Regions from separate parts of the Mesorhizobium sp. P2_B5 genome, predicted to be linked through region 2. Evidence: riboswitches for the same ligand, from Rfam matches in the RefSeq annotation. Region 2 holds a riboswitch; each other region holds the start of a gene.
The links. A riboswitch is a leader RNA that binds a small molecule or an ion and turns the genes downstream of it on or off. The one in region 2 is predicted to bind cobalamin.
Positions count from the first base shown of each region.

Region 1: linked by a shared signal. The riboswitch ahead of AC1D1N_RS18020 (aromatic ring-hydroxylating oxygenase subunit alpha) and the one ahead of AC1D1N_RS07750 (CbtB domain-containing protein) in region 2 are both predicted to bind cobalamin.
Region 3: linked by a shared signal. The riboswitch ahead of AC1D1N_RS08280 (DUF1636 family protein) and the one ahead of AC1D1N_RS07750 (CbtB domain-containing protein) in region 2 are both predicted to bind cobalamin.

Region 1 covers NZ_JBFUDJ010000005.1:10,828-15,535, reverse strand. Annotated here, with positions in the region: gene AC1D1N_RS18025 (FAD-binding oxidoreductase) at 1-858, opposite strand, end outside; gene AC1D1N_RS18020 (aromatic ring-hydroxylating oxygenase subunit alpha) at 937-2,184, opposite strand; cobalamin riboswitch at 2,301-2,503, opposite strand; gene AC1D1N_RS18015 (DUF680 domain-containing protein) at 3,006-3,209, shown strand; gene AC1D1N_RS18010 (DUF680 domain-containing protein) at 3,290-3,493, shown strand; gene AC1D1N_RS18005 (DUF680 domain-containing protein) at 3,617-3,856, shown strand; gene AC1D1N_RS18000 (ABC transporter ATP-binding protein) at 4,031-4,708, opposite strand, start outside.
Region 2 covers NZ_JBFUDJ010000002.1:252,419-257,126, forward strand. Annotated here, with positions in the region: gene cbiB (adenosylcobinamide-phosphate synthase CbiB) at 1-410, shown strand, start outside; gene cobO (cob(I)yrinic acid a,c-diamide adenosyltransferase) at 573-1,187, opposite strand; gene cobU (bifunctional adenosylcobinamide kinase/adenosylcobinamide-phosphate guanylyltransferase) at 1,189-1,701, opposite strand; gene AC1D1N_RS07745 (CbtA family protein) at 1,694-2,467, opposite strand; gene AC1D1N_RS07750 (CbtB domain-containing protein) at 2,483-2,662, opposite strand; cobalamin riboswitch at 2,699-2,893, opposite strand; gene AC1D1N_RS07755 (gamma-glutamylcyclotransferase) at 2,961-3,653, opposite strand; gene AC1D1N_RS07760 (aromatic ring-hydroxylating oxygenase subunit alpha) at 3,777-4,708, shown strand, end outside.
Region 3 covers NZ_JBFUDJ010000002.1:365,462-370,169, forward strand. Annotated here, with positions in the region: gene AC1D1N_RS08270 (NADH-quinone oxidoreductase subunit A) at 1-274, opposite strand, end outside; gene AC1D1N_RS08275 (winged helix-turn-helix domain-containing protein) at 609-1,808, shown strand; cobalamin riboswitch at 1,838-2,040, shown strand; gene AC1D1N_RS08280 (DUF1636 family protein) at 2,080-2,505, shown strand; gene cobW (cobalamin biosynthesis protein CobW) at 2,508-3,560, shown strand; gene cobN (cobaltochelatase subunit CobN) at 3,579-4,708, shown strand, end outside.

The sequences.
Region 1 (4,708 bases), on a different contig from region 2:
GAAGCGGATCGGCGTCACGGCTTCGGCAGGAGCAGTGATGCCTTCTTCAGCGGGAGACGCAAACGGCGCCGGGATTTCCTCCACCGCGGGCGCGGCAAAGCTCTCCTGATGATATTTCATCATGTCGAAGCCGGCGGCATCCAGCATGCCGCGCACGGCGCGCATGAAGGGATCGGGACCGCAGCAAAAGATCTCGCGCTCGCGGAAATCGGGCGCCAGCAAGGGCAGCCGGATCGCGTCGATGCGGCCCATATGACCGTACCAGCCTTCACGGCTCGAGCGTTCCTCGATCATGAAGCCGAGCGACAGGCCGGGCATATGGCCGCCGAGCAGTTCGAGCTCCTTGCGGAAGATGATCTCCTCGGGGCGTCGCGCGCAGTTGACGAAGCCGACATCGGTCCACGGCGCACAGTCGTTCAGCCAGCGCAGCATCGACATCATCGGCGTCACGCCGGAGCCGGCCGAAATGAACAGATATTTGGCCGCCGGGTGGCTGTGCAACGAGAAGTCGCCGGCCGGTCCATAGGCCTTGACATGCGAGCCGGGCGTCAAATGGTCGAACATCCATCGCGTGCCGATGCTGCCGGCCTGCGCCTTGACCGTTACTGCGATCGAAAACGGCCGCGATGGCGACGACGACAGCGTGTAGGTGCGCATCAGCGGCCCGTCAGGTGTCGGCAGCTCCAGCGTCACGAACTGACCCGGCTTGTAGCGGAACCAGGTCTGGTTGTCGGAGCGGAAGGTGAAGGTCTTGACGCCTGGCGCCTCGTCGCTGACGCCGATCACCTCCAGCACCTGCAGCCTGTCATTCCACGGCGCCATCTGGTCGAGATGGCGATAGAGCCCAAGATCCGTCATCGCATTCATCCCCCTGTCCTTTTTGCTCTGCTCATGTCGTGATCCCAAAACCGCAATACACTTTTGGGCGACATGAGCTCACGCGACGCTGCGCAGCGCCGGCCGGCCGCCTTCGGCAAGGCGCGGACCGATGAAGGCTGCGTACCATTCGACGAACTGGATCACGCCGCCCTCATGCAGCTCCGAATAGGGGCCTGGCTCATAGGCCGGAGACAGGATGCCGAAGGCGTTCTCCTCGACGATGCGACGGTCCTGGTCGTTGGTCTCGGTCCAGACATGCGTGAGTTCGTCGATGGTGTAGTCGACGCCCTCGACCGCATCCTTGTGCACCAGCCACTTGGTCGTCACCGCGGTCTCCGTGGCGCTGATCGGCAGCACCCGGAAGGTCACTGCATGGTCGATGAGGATGTGGTTCCAGGTCGTCGGATAGTGGTAGTGCATCAAGGTGCCGATGCGGTCGGCGGCAACAGTGTCGGAGAGGTTCTTCGTCACCGCGCGCTTTCCCGTCATCGTGTAACTGACGGCATCGCGCAGCAGCGGCGCGCGGGTGGCGCGGTATTGTCCGGCCGGATCGATGCGGAATTTGCTCGGCAGGCCCGCCGCTTCGCATTTCGCCCAATGCGCCAGCATCTCCGGATCGCTGTCGGCGCCCTGCACGCCGGTTACCGTCGGCGCTTCCGGGAAGGTCTTGCAGAGTTCGGGATGGTTGCCGGCGCAGTGGTAGCACTCGCGGTTGTTTTCCCAGACCAGCTTCCAGTTGCCCTTCTCGACGATGGTCGATTCGAAAGCGATCTTGGCTTCGCTCAGCCGGTGCGGCTTGAGGTAGGGCTCGATCATGGCGCGCATCGGCGCGAAGTCTGCGGGTTCTTTCGCCAGGCAGATGAAGATGTACCCGGCCACGCTTTCGCATGCGACCGGCTTCAGGCCGAACTGGCTCTTGTCGAAACCCTCGGCCATCTGGCGGGCGAACAGCAGTCGGCCGTCGAGCTCGTAGGTCCACTGGTGATAGGGGCAGACGAGCTTTGCCGCCGTGCCTTTCTCGGTGTTGCAGACGCGGCTGCCGCGATGGCGGCAGGAATTGTGAAAGGCGTTGATGTTGCCCTTCTGGTCGCGGACGAGCACCACCGGATAGTCGCCGATCTGCACGGTGATATAACTGCCGGGCTTCGGCAGTTCGCAATCATGGCCGACGAACAGCCAGTCGCGATACCAGATCAGCTCCATGTCGAGCTTGAAATAGTCCGGGTCGGTGTAGAAGGGTTGCTCGAGCGAAAAGCCTTGCTTGCGGCCGTTCAAGAGCCTCAGCATGTCGTTGCGCGCATCCATAGTTCTGTCCTCGTGGTTTAAGGACTGAACTTGGTGGTGATGGAGGAAGGATCGGCCGCAGGCCGGCAACACGCCGGCATGCGCTATCCACCTCTTGACCGCCCACCGCGATCAGTCGAGTTCAAGCATCTCGGGCTGGTTTCCGGGCTCTGGAGTTGTCCTTGCGGACCATCGCGACACCTTCCCAGGCTTCTTGCCCAGTGGTCTCCCGTTGCGACTTGAACTCCACCACCGTTGCGGGGGCAGCGCCGGATTCTGACCGGCTTCCCAATTCTCCGCTCCGTCGTCACGAAGCGGCACCTGAGATGGGATCATCTAATCACGGCAGCGATCGCGACATCGGCATGAAAGCGACATCGTCTCCATGCGGCGCGACACGCACGACAAACGCGGCGGCAGACGATCGTGGGGCTGACGGTGTTGTTTTCGGGGCGGATCGCGGCCCTCGCAAATCACCTCGAATCAGACTGCCGACCAAGGGAAAACACGTCAACGGTATCGAAAAGTGACTATTAGCAGTTTCTAAAATCGAACCGAACGGTTCGTTTCTGTTGACAATGCGTGCAGGACGGTGTGAACGCTGACGCCCGGACACACTCGGTGAGCCAGACGCCATGGTCACATAAGTCTTTGTATTATTTATAAAAAGTTAGATGATAGGCATGCTTATGAAAATTACAAGAGGTGAAATCATGGCCCAGCCGGAACAACTTCGTGATTGGAAACCAGCCTATGGCTTTCCCACATCGGGGCTGTCCGAACGACGCGAATTGCTCCCACCACACGCCGCTGAGACGGACAGCAAAACTGGAGTACTAAAAATGAAAAAGATCATCCTTACTGCCGCCGCCGTTTTGGCCATCACCGGCAGCGCCTTCGCTGGTAGCGACAATTATGGTTCCAATGGTGCGAACCAGCCCGCTGCCGCGGTTGACAGCTCGTATACGGCTTCCATTCAGAAGTCGGCGCACGCTGACAAGCAGCCCGTCGTTCAGGGCAGCGACCGCAACCTCTTCGGCCGTTAACAGCTGATCCCGATCCAAACAAAAGCGTGGCGGCCTGTCCGCTGCTCTTGGGATCTCGAAGAAATTCAGGAGTATTTAAAATGAAAAAGATCATCCTTACTGCCGCCGCCGTTTTGGCCATCACCGGCAGCGCCTTCGCCGCCAGTGACAACTATGGTTCGAACGGCGCCAACCAGCCTGCGGTTACGTCGACCGATAGTGGCCACACGGCTTCGGTTGCGAAGTCGGATTCGGCTGCTCAGGCCCCCGCACAGGGCGCCGACCGTAACCTCTTCGGTCGCTAACAGACGATCGGGATCTGACCTCAGAGTTTTTCGGACAACGATCCCAGTCGAACATCGAACAAGCCGGAGAGCGGCGGGACTGTCGGCCGCTCCGCCACATGATGGAAATTCAGGAGACTTGACATGAAGAAGATTGCTCTTGCTGCCGCTGCGCTTTTGGTTGCCGCCGGCAGTGCTTATGCCCGCAACGACAATGTCGGCGGTAGCGCCGTCGACAACCAGGCGACCGTCAACGTAGACAACACCCGGACGTCGTCGGTACCGAACACCGGTTCGCCGGTCTACAAGCTGTTGAACTCGTCGGGTGACGTGCAGAAGCTCGCCCCGCAAGGCAGCAACCGGAACCTCTTCGGCAACCGCTAGAACGTTTCACCGTTTCACAGAAACGGCGAACCGCACTATCTGTTTGTTTTTCGCAATTCCCGGACGGAAAACCGCTCACACTTTTCCTGGAATTGCTCTAACAGCCGAAGTTTGAAAAAAGAGCGGCGGGCCTGGCCCGCCGCTCTTTTTTCATGCCGATACGACGCGCCGATCTCAGGCCGCCTTCACTTCCACGGGCTTGAGCGAGAAGGAATGTCCCTCGGCGTCAAATATGTGCAGGTCGCCGGCATCCGCAGTCAGCCGCAGCTTCGCCCCGCGCTTGACCTCGACATTGCCGGGCAGCTTGGTCACCAGCGGCAGGTCGGCGCGGCCGATGTCGACATAGACCAGCTGGACCTCGCCGAGCTGCTCGACATAGTCCACCACGCCTTCGAAAAGATACTCCGTGCCGGTGGCGACCGACAGATCTTCCGGCCGCACGCCGAAGCTGACTGCCGCACCCTTGGCCGAAGCCGGTGTCGCGATCGGCACCGTGGCCTTGCGGCCGCCGACATGGCTGACGATGGTCGGGTCGCCCGCCTTGTCGATTGTCGCCGGCAAGATATTCATGGCCGGCGAGCCGATGAACTGGGCAACGAACAGATTGCCGGGCTTCTTGTAGAGGTCCATCGGCGTGCCGACCTGCTCGATATGGCCGTCCTTCAGCACCACGATGCGGTCGGCCAGCGTCATCGCCTCGACCTGATCATGGGTGACGTAGATCATCGTTGTAGCCGGCATCGATTCCTTGAGCTTGGCGATCTCGATGCGGGTGGCGACGCGCAGCGCCGCGTCCAGGTTCGACAGCGGCTCGTCGAACAGAAACACTTTCGGGTTGCGCACGATGGCGCG
Region 2 (4,708 bases):
GCACGCCGCGCCACGAGGCCTTCGGCCGGGCAGCGGCACGCTTCGACGACTGGATCAACCTGCCGGCCTCCCGGCTGACGGCGCTGTTGATCGTCGCTGCCGCCTTTCTTGTCCGCGACGCCGACCCTCGCAACGCTTGGGAAGCTGTGCGCCGCGACGCCAAAAAGCACCGCTCGCCCAATGCCGGTTGGCCGGAGGCGGCGATGGCCGGCGCGCTCGGCCTGGCATTGGCGGGACCGCGCACCTACGGCGGCGTTGTCGTCGAGGATGCGTTCATGGGCGAAGGCGGCCGGCGCGAGGCCGAGAGCCTGGACATCAGGCGGGCGTTGAAACTCTACCAGGTCGCCGACTATCTGCTGATCGCGCTGTTCGGGTTGCTCTCGGCGGCGCTGATCGCGATGACGTTCTGAGAGCTTCACCCTCCCCTTCCTTCACCCTCCCCTTGGGGAGGGTCGGCGCGAAGCGCCGGGGTGGGGGACAGCGCCCTACGAGAACCCCCACCCCGATCCGCTTCGCGGATCGACCCTCCCCACAAGGGGGAGGGTAAGAAACCGCACAAGGTGGAAGGAACCCTAAAACTCGATCCCCTGCTGCGCTTTCACGCCCGCAGAAAAATGATGCTTGGTCACGACCATCTCGGTGACAAGATCCGCTGCCTCGACCAGCGCCGGCTTGGCGTTGCGGCCGGTGACGACGACATGCAGGCCTTCGCGCCGCGCCTTTAGGGCCGCCACGACCTTGTCTAGATCGAGATAATCGTAGCGCAGCGCAATGTTCAGTTCGTCCAGCACGACAAGGCTGATGGACGGATCGGCGATCAACTCCAGCGCCTTGGCCCAGGCGGCTTCGGCCGCCGCAATGTCGCGCTTCAAATCCTGCGTTTCCCAGGTGAAACCTTCGCCCATCGTGTGCCAGACGACGCGGTCGCCGAACGCCGCGAAGGCATCCTTTTCGCCGGTGTGCCATTTGCCCTTGATGAACTGCACGACGCCGACGCGCTTGCCATAGCCGAGCATGCGCAGCGCCAGGCCGAAGGCGGCCGTGGTCTTGCCCTTGCCGGGTCCGGTGTTGACGATCAAGAGGCCCTTCTCGACCGTCTTTTCCGCAACCTCGGCGTCCTGCACCGCCTTGCGCTTGGCCATCTTGGCGCGGTGGCGTTCCTCGTCCTTGGCGTCGATATCGGTCATCTCATTTCACCTTGAGCGGCAGCCCCGCCACCATCAGTAGCACCGTATCGGCAATTGCCGCGACCTGCTGGTTGAGCCGGCCGGCAGCGTCGCGGAACCGGCGTGCGAGCGCATTGTCGGGCACGATGCCTTGCCCGACTTCGTTCGAGACCACGAACCACGGCCCGCGCGGCCGTGACAGCACGTCGGTTAGCCGCCGGCATTCCGCCTCAAGATCATGATCGGCCAGCATATGATTGGTCAGCCACAGCGTCAGGCAATCGACGAGTACGGGCTGGTTGTCCGGCAAGGCCTTGAGCGCACCGGCAACATCAAGCGGCGCATCGATGGTTGCCCAGCCTTCGCCGCGCCGCGACCTGTGTTGCGCGATGCGCTCGCGCATCTCATCGTCATAGGCGTCAGCGGTGGCGATATAGACCCATGGCGGCGGTAGCGCCGTCGCCAAGGTTTCGGCATGCGCGCTCTTGCCGGAGCGCGCACCGCCGATGATGAAGGTCAAACTGCGATTAGGCAAAGCTGTCGCGCAGGCTGGTCGCCGTGCCGGTGAAGCGCCCTCGCACCAGGCCGACAACCGCGCCGAGCACCAGCCAGAACACCAGATTGGTCACCGTCACCGCCACCACGAACTGGTGATGCAGGCCTTCGGGGATCGGCGTCTCGAAGCTGTCCGGCTGCGGCGCGCCGACAATATGCGGCGCCACGATCAGGGCCACCGCCAGGATCGCCAGCGGCAGCGATTTGCGGAAGGCGATCAGGCCGAGACCGGCCGCGGTCGCCGCCACCGTTGCCCACCACCAGATCTGGCGCTGGGTGAGGTCGGCCGCCGGCATCGCCGGCAGTTCCGGCGGCAGGCCGAGGCCCGGGGCGAGCGTGAACGCGGCAAAACCGGCCAGACCCCAGAATACACCCTGGCGCCAGTTGCCGATGCCGCCGGCGAATTCGGAAACCGCGACCAGGACCAGCGCGAAACCGATGCCGGTGACGATATTGGCCAGAATGCTGAAGGTGAAGCGCTCGAAGCCGTCGGCCGGCGCCCAGCCTTCGTCCTCCGCCGGCGCGGCTGCCTCAGCCGGTGCTGCGCTGCTCATGGCATTGGTGTCCGTAACATTGGCGGCGGGCGCTGCGGCATGCTCATGTTCATGGCCGCCACCGGCCTGTTCGAAGACTTCCGCCTTCAGGATGAGCGGCACGGTGGCATAGGCCTGCATGCAGGCGAGGACGACGCCTGCCACGAGCCCGGCGATCGCCGCGACGAACACGACGTTGCGAAACAGATTCATGATGTCAGATCCTCGTCAGTGGCAGGGAAACGCCATCGAATGGCGATAGTCGTGCGCGGCATTGTGGACCGCATCGATATGCGAGAAACCGACAACGCCGATGACGAAAATGCCCAGAAACGCGCTAAGCACGAGCTGCATGAAGCGCGACTGCGAGGAGACGGAAGCGCCGAGGGAGACGGAAGCGGTATTCATATCTTGTCCTTTCGCCCTCCACCCGAGGGCATCGAAGTCAGTTCCCTGTCGCCGGCAGGTCTCCTGGCTCGCGGAATAACGCCCTTCCCCACCTTCCCGAAGAAAAATCCTCAGTGGCTTGGAGAGGACTACCGCACACAGTTGCGGGGGCAGCCGCGGCATTGGGCAACAACTCAGCCCTCACCGCATTCCCTCTTGGTCCCTAGCGGAACCGACGACATGCGCGACTATAGGCTGAAACAGCCGCATCCGGCAAACCAAATTCCGCCGGCCAACAGCGCGAATGCGCCATGCAGCGTTACGGGTTCAGGGCGGTGATCCGCTCGGCAACCAGCCGCTGCAGCCGCCAGAGATGGCGGTCGTGAATGCCGCGCCCCTCCAGATTCTTCACCGTGTTGTAGAGATAGTCGGCGCCCGACCCCCAGTGCCCGCAGGATGTGGCCAGCCGCTCGACGACCTTCGCCTCGTCGAGCGGGCCGGAATAGCTCAGCCCGTTGCGGTTGATGACGAAAGCTAGCGCCCTGAGCGGACCGGCCTCGCTTGCAAGCTTCAGCATGCGCGGCCGGTAGCTTGTCGGCTTCAGCGTGACTTCGCGCCGGAATAGCTTGCCCAGTTGCTCTCGCCGGTTGTCGTCGGTCAGCCGAAAGGCAACGCCTTTGCACTGGCCGCCGCTGTCGAGCGCCATCATCAGGCCGGGGCTTTCCTTGGTGCCCCGCCAGCGCGTCATGTTCATGCAAAAGGAACGGTGCCAGCCGCGCGCCAGCGCAACACGCTCCTCGACATAATCGATTTCCGGTTTCCAGATCAGCGAGCCATAGCCGAACAGCCACAGCGGTTCGCTGTCGGGGAGCTCGGCCTGCAACTCATCCAGCAGCGCGTCATAGTCGCTGTCATCGAGGTGCATCGCCTCCGGGTCAGGCCCGGCGTCGGCGATCTCGCGCCAGCAACGCGCGACCAGCTCCGGCGTAAGCGACATCTGTCGTGCGGCCACGTTCCGAATCCCCTCATGTCCATGACATGATTATGCGCCGCACCCGCAACCGGCAATGCGGCACCCTGATTGACAAACGATTTGCCGGGGTGTCGGCTGGCGTATCCCTAGAGGAAGCCAGCCATGCAACCCAATCCGAGCCAGCGCGACCCCTATAACGGCCTGACGAAGGCCGAGCCGACGCTGCCGTCCTCGGCCTATTGGGACGCCGACGCCTACCAGCGCGATCTCGACGCCATCTGGTACAAAAGCTGGCTGCTCGTCTGCCGCGAGGCCGACCTTGCCCAGCCTTTGGCGTTCAGGACTTTACGCGTCGGCACCCAGGAAATCGTCGTGCTGCGCGACGACACCGGCGAACTGCGCGCCTTTCACAACACCTGCCGGCATCGCGGCTCGCAGCTTTGCCAGGAGAGCGAGGGCCGGCTGAAGGCGCGGCTCATCACCTGCCCCTACCACGCCTGGTCCTATTCGCTGCGCGGCGATCTCGTGCGCGTTCCCTCGAAATCGCTGCCCGACGGTTTCGACAAGGCCGATCATCCGCTTTATCGGGTGGCGCTCTCGGTGTGGCGCGGCTTTGTCTTCATCAACCTTGCTGAAAGCGTCGACGGTACGGCTGCGTCATCCTTCGATCCGGCTTCCGGCAACCTCGGCAACTGGCCGCTGGAAACGCTGGTATCAGGCCATGTCCTGCGCAAGGTGATGAATTGCAACTGGAAGATCTTTTGGGAGAACTTCAACGAGTGCCTGCACTGCCCTGGCGTCCACAAGGACCTGTCGCGGCTGGTGCCGATCTACGGCCGCGGCCTGATGAGCCGGCACGACGACCCCGACTGGGTTCGCCATGCCGACAATGACGCGCCGGAGTTTTCCGGCGGCTTGCGCGCCGGCGCCGAGACCTGGTCGCGCGACGGCCACGTCCATGGCCCGGTCTTCTCCGGCTTGACGCCGGCCGAGCGCGCGGCCGGCCAGACCTATGCCACCAACCTGCCCTCGATGTTCATCGTTGGCCATGTCGATTATGTCAGGACCGTGCGGCTGACGCCGCTCGGTCCCGA
Region 3 (4,708 bases), 110 kb from region 2:
TGCCGATCTTCGAGAACGACACCGCCCACGGGAACAGGAAGGCCACTTCCAGGTCGAAGATGATGAACAGGATCGACACCAGGTAGAAGCGGATGTCGAATTTCATGCGGGCATCGTCGAAAGAGTTGAAGCCGCACTCATAGGCGGAAAGCTTTTCCGGGTCGGGACTGCGGTAGGCCACCAGGAACGGCGCTATGATAAGCGCCAGGCCGACGACCGCCGCCATGGCGATGAAGAGGACGATGGGCAGGTACGAACTGAGCAGTGCGTTCATGCTGCGGCTTTCCGTTGGCGGCCAATCCACTTTGATTACAGCAACCAACCCTAATGCGGAAGCGTGACAGTTTAACCGCTGAACCGTTTTAGGTGCCTATGCTGCAACGCGGCGAGGGTTAGCGCAGGGCTTTCGGCGAAGCAAGTCAAACCTTGTTCAAAACGCAGTGCTGGACGGCAGGTCGGGAAAAACTGGTCCGATCCGCTCCTGTTTGATTTCCTTCACCTTTTACTCCACTTTTGTCTCCTGACATGTCTCCCGCCATTTGCCTGCTAGCATGGTCGGAATCACCGGCAAAAAATGCGCGAACAGGGACCAGGGCAAAGGCATCTTGATGAAGGACAAAATATCGCTCGCCATGGCCAGGCGGATCGCACTGGCCGCGCAGGGTTTTGCCGACCCCCGGCCGGGCGGCACACCCGACCGCCGCCACCTCGCCCGGGTGCTCTCGCGCACCGGCCTGCTGCAGATCGATTCCGTCAGCGCCGTGGTGCGCGCCCACTATATGCCGCTCTATTCGCGCCTTGGCCCCTACCCGCTGGCTTTGCTCGACAATGCCGCGGTCACCCGCAAGCGCACGGTGTTCGAATATTGGGCGCATGAGGCCTCGTTCCTGCCGGTCGAGACCTGGCCGCTGATGCGCTGGCGCATGCAGCGTGCCGAGAGCGGCGACGAAATGTATCTCGGTCTCGCCAAATGGGGCCGCGAGCACGCCGCCTATATCGAGGAGATCTACCGCGCGGTCGCCGAGCGCGGTCCGATCGCCGCTTCGGCGCTCGAAGGCCAGAAGGGCTCGGGCGGCTGGTGGGGCTGGAGCCATGCCAAGCATGCTTTCGAGTGGCTGTTCTGGGCCGGCCGTATCACCACGGCCCACCGTCGCGGCTTCGAGCGCTTCTACGACCTCCCCGAGCGCGTGCTGCCGCAGGCGATCCTCGATCTGCCGGTGCCGGCCGCCAAGGACGCGCACCGCGAGTTGCTGCGCATTTCCGCCCGCGCCCACGGCATCGCGACATCTGGCGATTTGCGCGACTATTTCCGCCTGTCGCCGGCCGACATGAAGGGCCGGCTGGAAGAGTTGGTCGAGACGGGCGAGCTGTTGCCGGTGCGCGTCGAAGGCTGGGACAAGCCGGCTTACCTCCACAAGGACGCCCGCCTGCCGCGAAAAATCGAAGCCCGTGCCTTGCTGGCGCCGTTCGACCCCGTCGTCTTCGAGCGTTCGCGCAGCGAGCGTCTGTTCGATTTCCGCTACCGCATCGAGATCTACACGCCTGCCGACAAGCGGCAATACGGCTATTACGTCCTGCCCTTCCTGCTCGGCGACCGGATCGTGGGGCGCGTCGACCTCAAAGCCGACCGTCCCGCCAGCGTGCTGCGCGTCCACGCGGCTTATGCCGAACCCAAAGCGCCACCTGAGACCGCCGCACAACTCTTCGAGGAATTGAAGCAGATGCAGGGCTGGCTTGGCCTCGAGCGCATCGAAGTGACGCCGGCCGGCGATTTGGGACAGCCTTTGGCCGACATTGCCATGTCGTAGCCGTGCGTTGACAGTGCTGCCCGCAAAAGCCTAAATCCGCTGCAGACGGTCCCCTGCCCGCAACGGCTGGGGCCAAGAGGGAATGCGGTGCGGGACAAAATCCCAAATCCGCGGCTGTCCCCGCAACTGTAAGCGACGAGCCAAGGCCGAAAGCCACTGGGTAACACCGGGAAGGCGGCTACCAAGGCGATGACCCGCGAGCCAGGAGACCTGCCGTCTGCGACAGAAGAATCCGATCGCCTGGCGGGTTTCCGGGCAAGGAGCCCGGTTTTTGGACCAGAACAGCAGTTTTTCGGCTGGCACAGCGGATATTTCGCCCGCCGATGGCGACGCCTTGGTCGGCGTCACCGTCATCGTCTGCGCCTCCTGCCGCGACGAGACCGGCTCAGACGCCCATCCCCGCGCCGGCGAATTGCTGGCTGAGGACACGCGCCGCGCCGCTGCCGGCGACATCCGTGTCCGCACCGTCGAATGCCTCGGCAATTGCAAGCGTCGGCTCAGCGCTGCGATCCTGCGCGACAGCTGCTGGAGCTATGTCTTCGGCGACCTGACCGCGACCAGCGGCGCCGATCTCGTCACCGGCGCCAAGCTCTTCGCCACCTCGACGGACGGCCTCATCCCCTGGCGCGGCCGGCCCGATAGCCTCAAGCGCGGCCTCGTTGCCCGCATCCCACCCCTCGACATGTTGAAGGACTGACCATGAACGCTCCAAATCCGGCCGGCAATCTCTCCCGTGTTCCCTGCACCGTCGTCACCGGCTTTCTCGGCGCCGGCAAGACGACGCTGGTCCGCCATCTCCTGGAAAATGCCGGCGGCAAGCGCATTGCCATCATCGTCAACGAGTTCGGCGACATCGGCATCGACGGCGAGATACTCAAGGGATGTGGCATCGACACCTGCCCCGAGGAAAACATCGTTGAGCTGGCCAATGGCTGCATCTGCTGCACTGTCGCCGACGATTTCGTGCCGGCCCTCGACCGGATCCTGGCGCTGACGCCGAAGGTCGACCACATCCTGATCGAGACCTCGGGCCTGGCGCTGCCCAAGCCGCTGGTCCAGGCGTTCCAGTGGCCGAGCGTGAAAGGCCGGGTGACCGTCGATGGCGTCATCGCCGTGGTCGACGGCCCGGCGCTGGCCGAAGGCCGTGTCGCCAACGACATGGACGCCCTGCAGGCGCAGCGGGTCAAGGACGAAACGCTCGACCATGACGACCCGGTCGAAGAGGTGTTCGAGGACCAGATCGCCTGCGCCGACCTGATCATCCTGTCGAAGAGTGATCTGATGGATTCAGCCGGTTCGGCCCGCGCCAACGCCATCATCGGCGAACACTCTGCCCGCGCTGTAAAAATCGTGGCGACCGCGCATGGCAAGGTCGATCCCTCGATCCTGCTGGGCCTCGGCCTCGCCGTCGAGGACGATATCGAGAACCGCAAGTCGCACCATGACGGCGCTTTCGACCACGAGCACGACGACTTCGACACCTTCATCGTCGACATTCCCTCGATCGCCAATCCGGACGAACTGGCAAAGCGCGTCACCACCATTGCCGAAGAAGAGAATGTGCTGCGCGTGAAAGGCTTCGTCGATGTCGGCGGCAAGCCGATGCGGCTTTTGCTGCAGGCCGTCGGCCCGCGCGTCAACCATTACTATGACCGCGCCTGGACGGCCGAGGACGACCGCCGCTCGCGCCTCGTCGTCATTGGCCTCAAGGGGCTGAACCGCCCGGCGATCGAGCGTATACTCGCCGGCTGATCTCAGGCACGAGCCGCGATGCACATCCTCACCACCACATCCGCCTCGCTCGACGATCTCGCCGAGCCGGTCGATCTCCGGCAGACGCCGGCGGATGTCGTGGCGCTGTCCTTCACCGACAGCGATCTGGCCGGGCTGGCGGCCGCATGGAAGGCTGATGCCGGCCGCCTGCCCTCGATGCGATTGGCGGCGCTCCGCGATCTGCGCCACCCCATGTCCGTCGACCTCTGGGTCGACAGCGTCGCCCGCCACGCCAAGATGATTTTGGTGCGCATCCTCGGCGGCTACGACTGGTGGCGCTACGGCTGCGACCAGCTTGCAGCAATCGCCCGTGAGCGGGGCATCAAACTCGCCCTGCTGCCCGGCGAAGGCCACGACGAGGACCTGCGCCTGATCGAAGCCTCGACGCTGCCGCGTGAGGAACTGGACGCCTTGCTTGGTTATTTCCGCGAGGGCGGCCCGGAGAATATGAGCGCACTGATGCGCAGGCTGGCAGGGCTGGCCGGGTCGGATGTGGCGGCGGCCGAGCCGGTCGCGGTGCCGAAAGCCGGGTTTTATGAGCCGGGGCGTGGAGTTGTCGACGTTGGCGATCCTTCACACCCCCCTCTGTCCTGCCGGACATCTCCCCCGCAAGGGGGGAGATCAACCGTCACCAAAGCCGGCCCCTCTTCTGCGCCGTTGGACAAGAATCTGTCTGGACCATCCAAGATTGGCGAAATCGCCGATGACAGCGCAATCTCCCCCCTTGCGGGGGAGATGTCCGGCAGGACAGAGGGGGGTGGGCGGGAACGCGACGCCGACAATCCCCCCGCACCCATCATCCCCATCCTCTTCTACCGCTCGATGCTGCTGGCTGCCGATGTCGCGCCCATCGACGCGCTTTTTGATGCACTCCGCCAGCGCGGCATCACCCCGGTCCCGATCTTCGTCTCCAGCCTGAAAGACGCCACCTCCCTCGCCTTCGTCGAAACCACGCTTGCCTCGCTCAAACCCGCCGCCATCATCACAGCCACCGCCTTCGCTTCCGGTGCCGAGCCCGGCGTGGAAACCCTGTTCGACCGCGCCGGCGTGCCGGTCTTCCAGGTCATCGTCGCCACCACTCGCCGCGACGTCTGGGACAAGAACCAGCGCGGTCTGGCGCCCGCCGA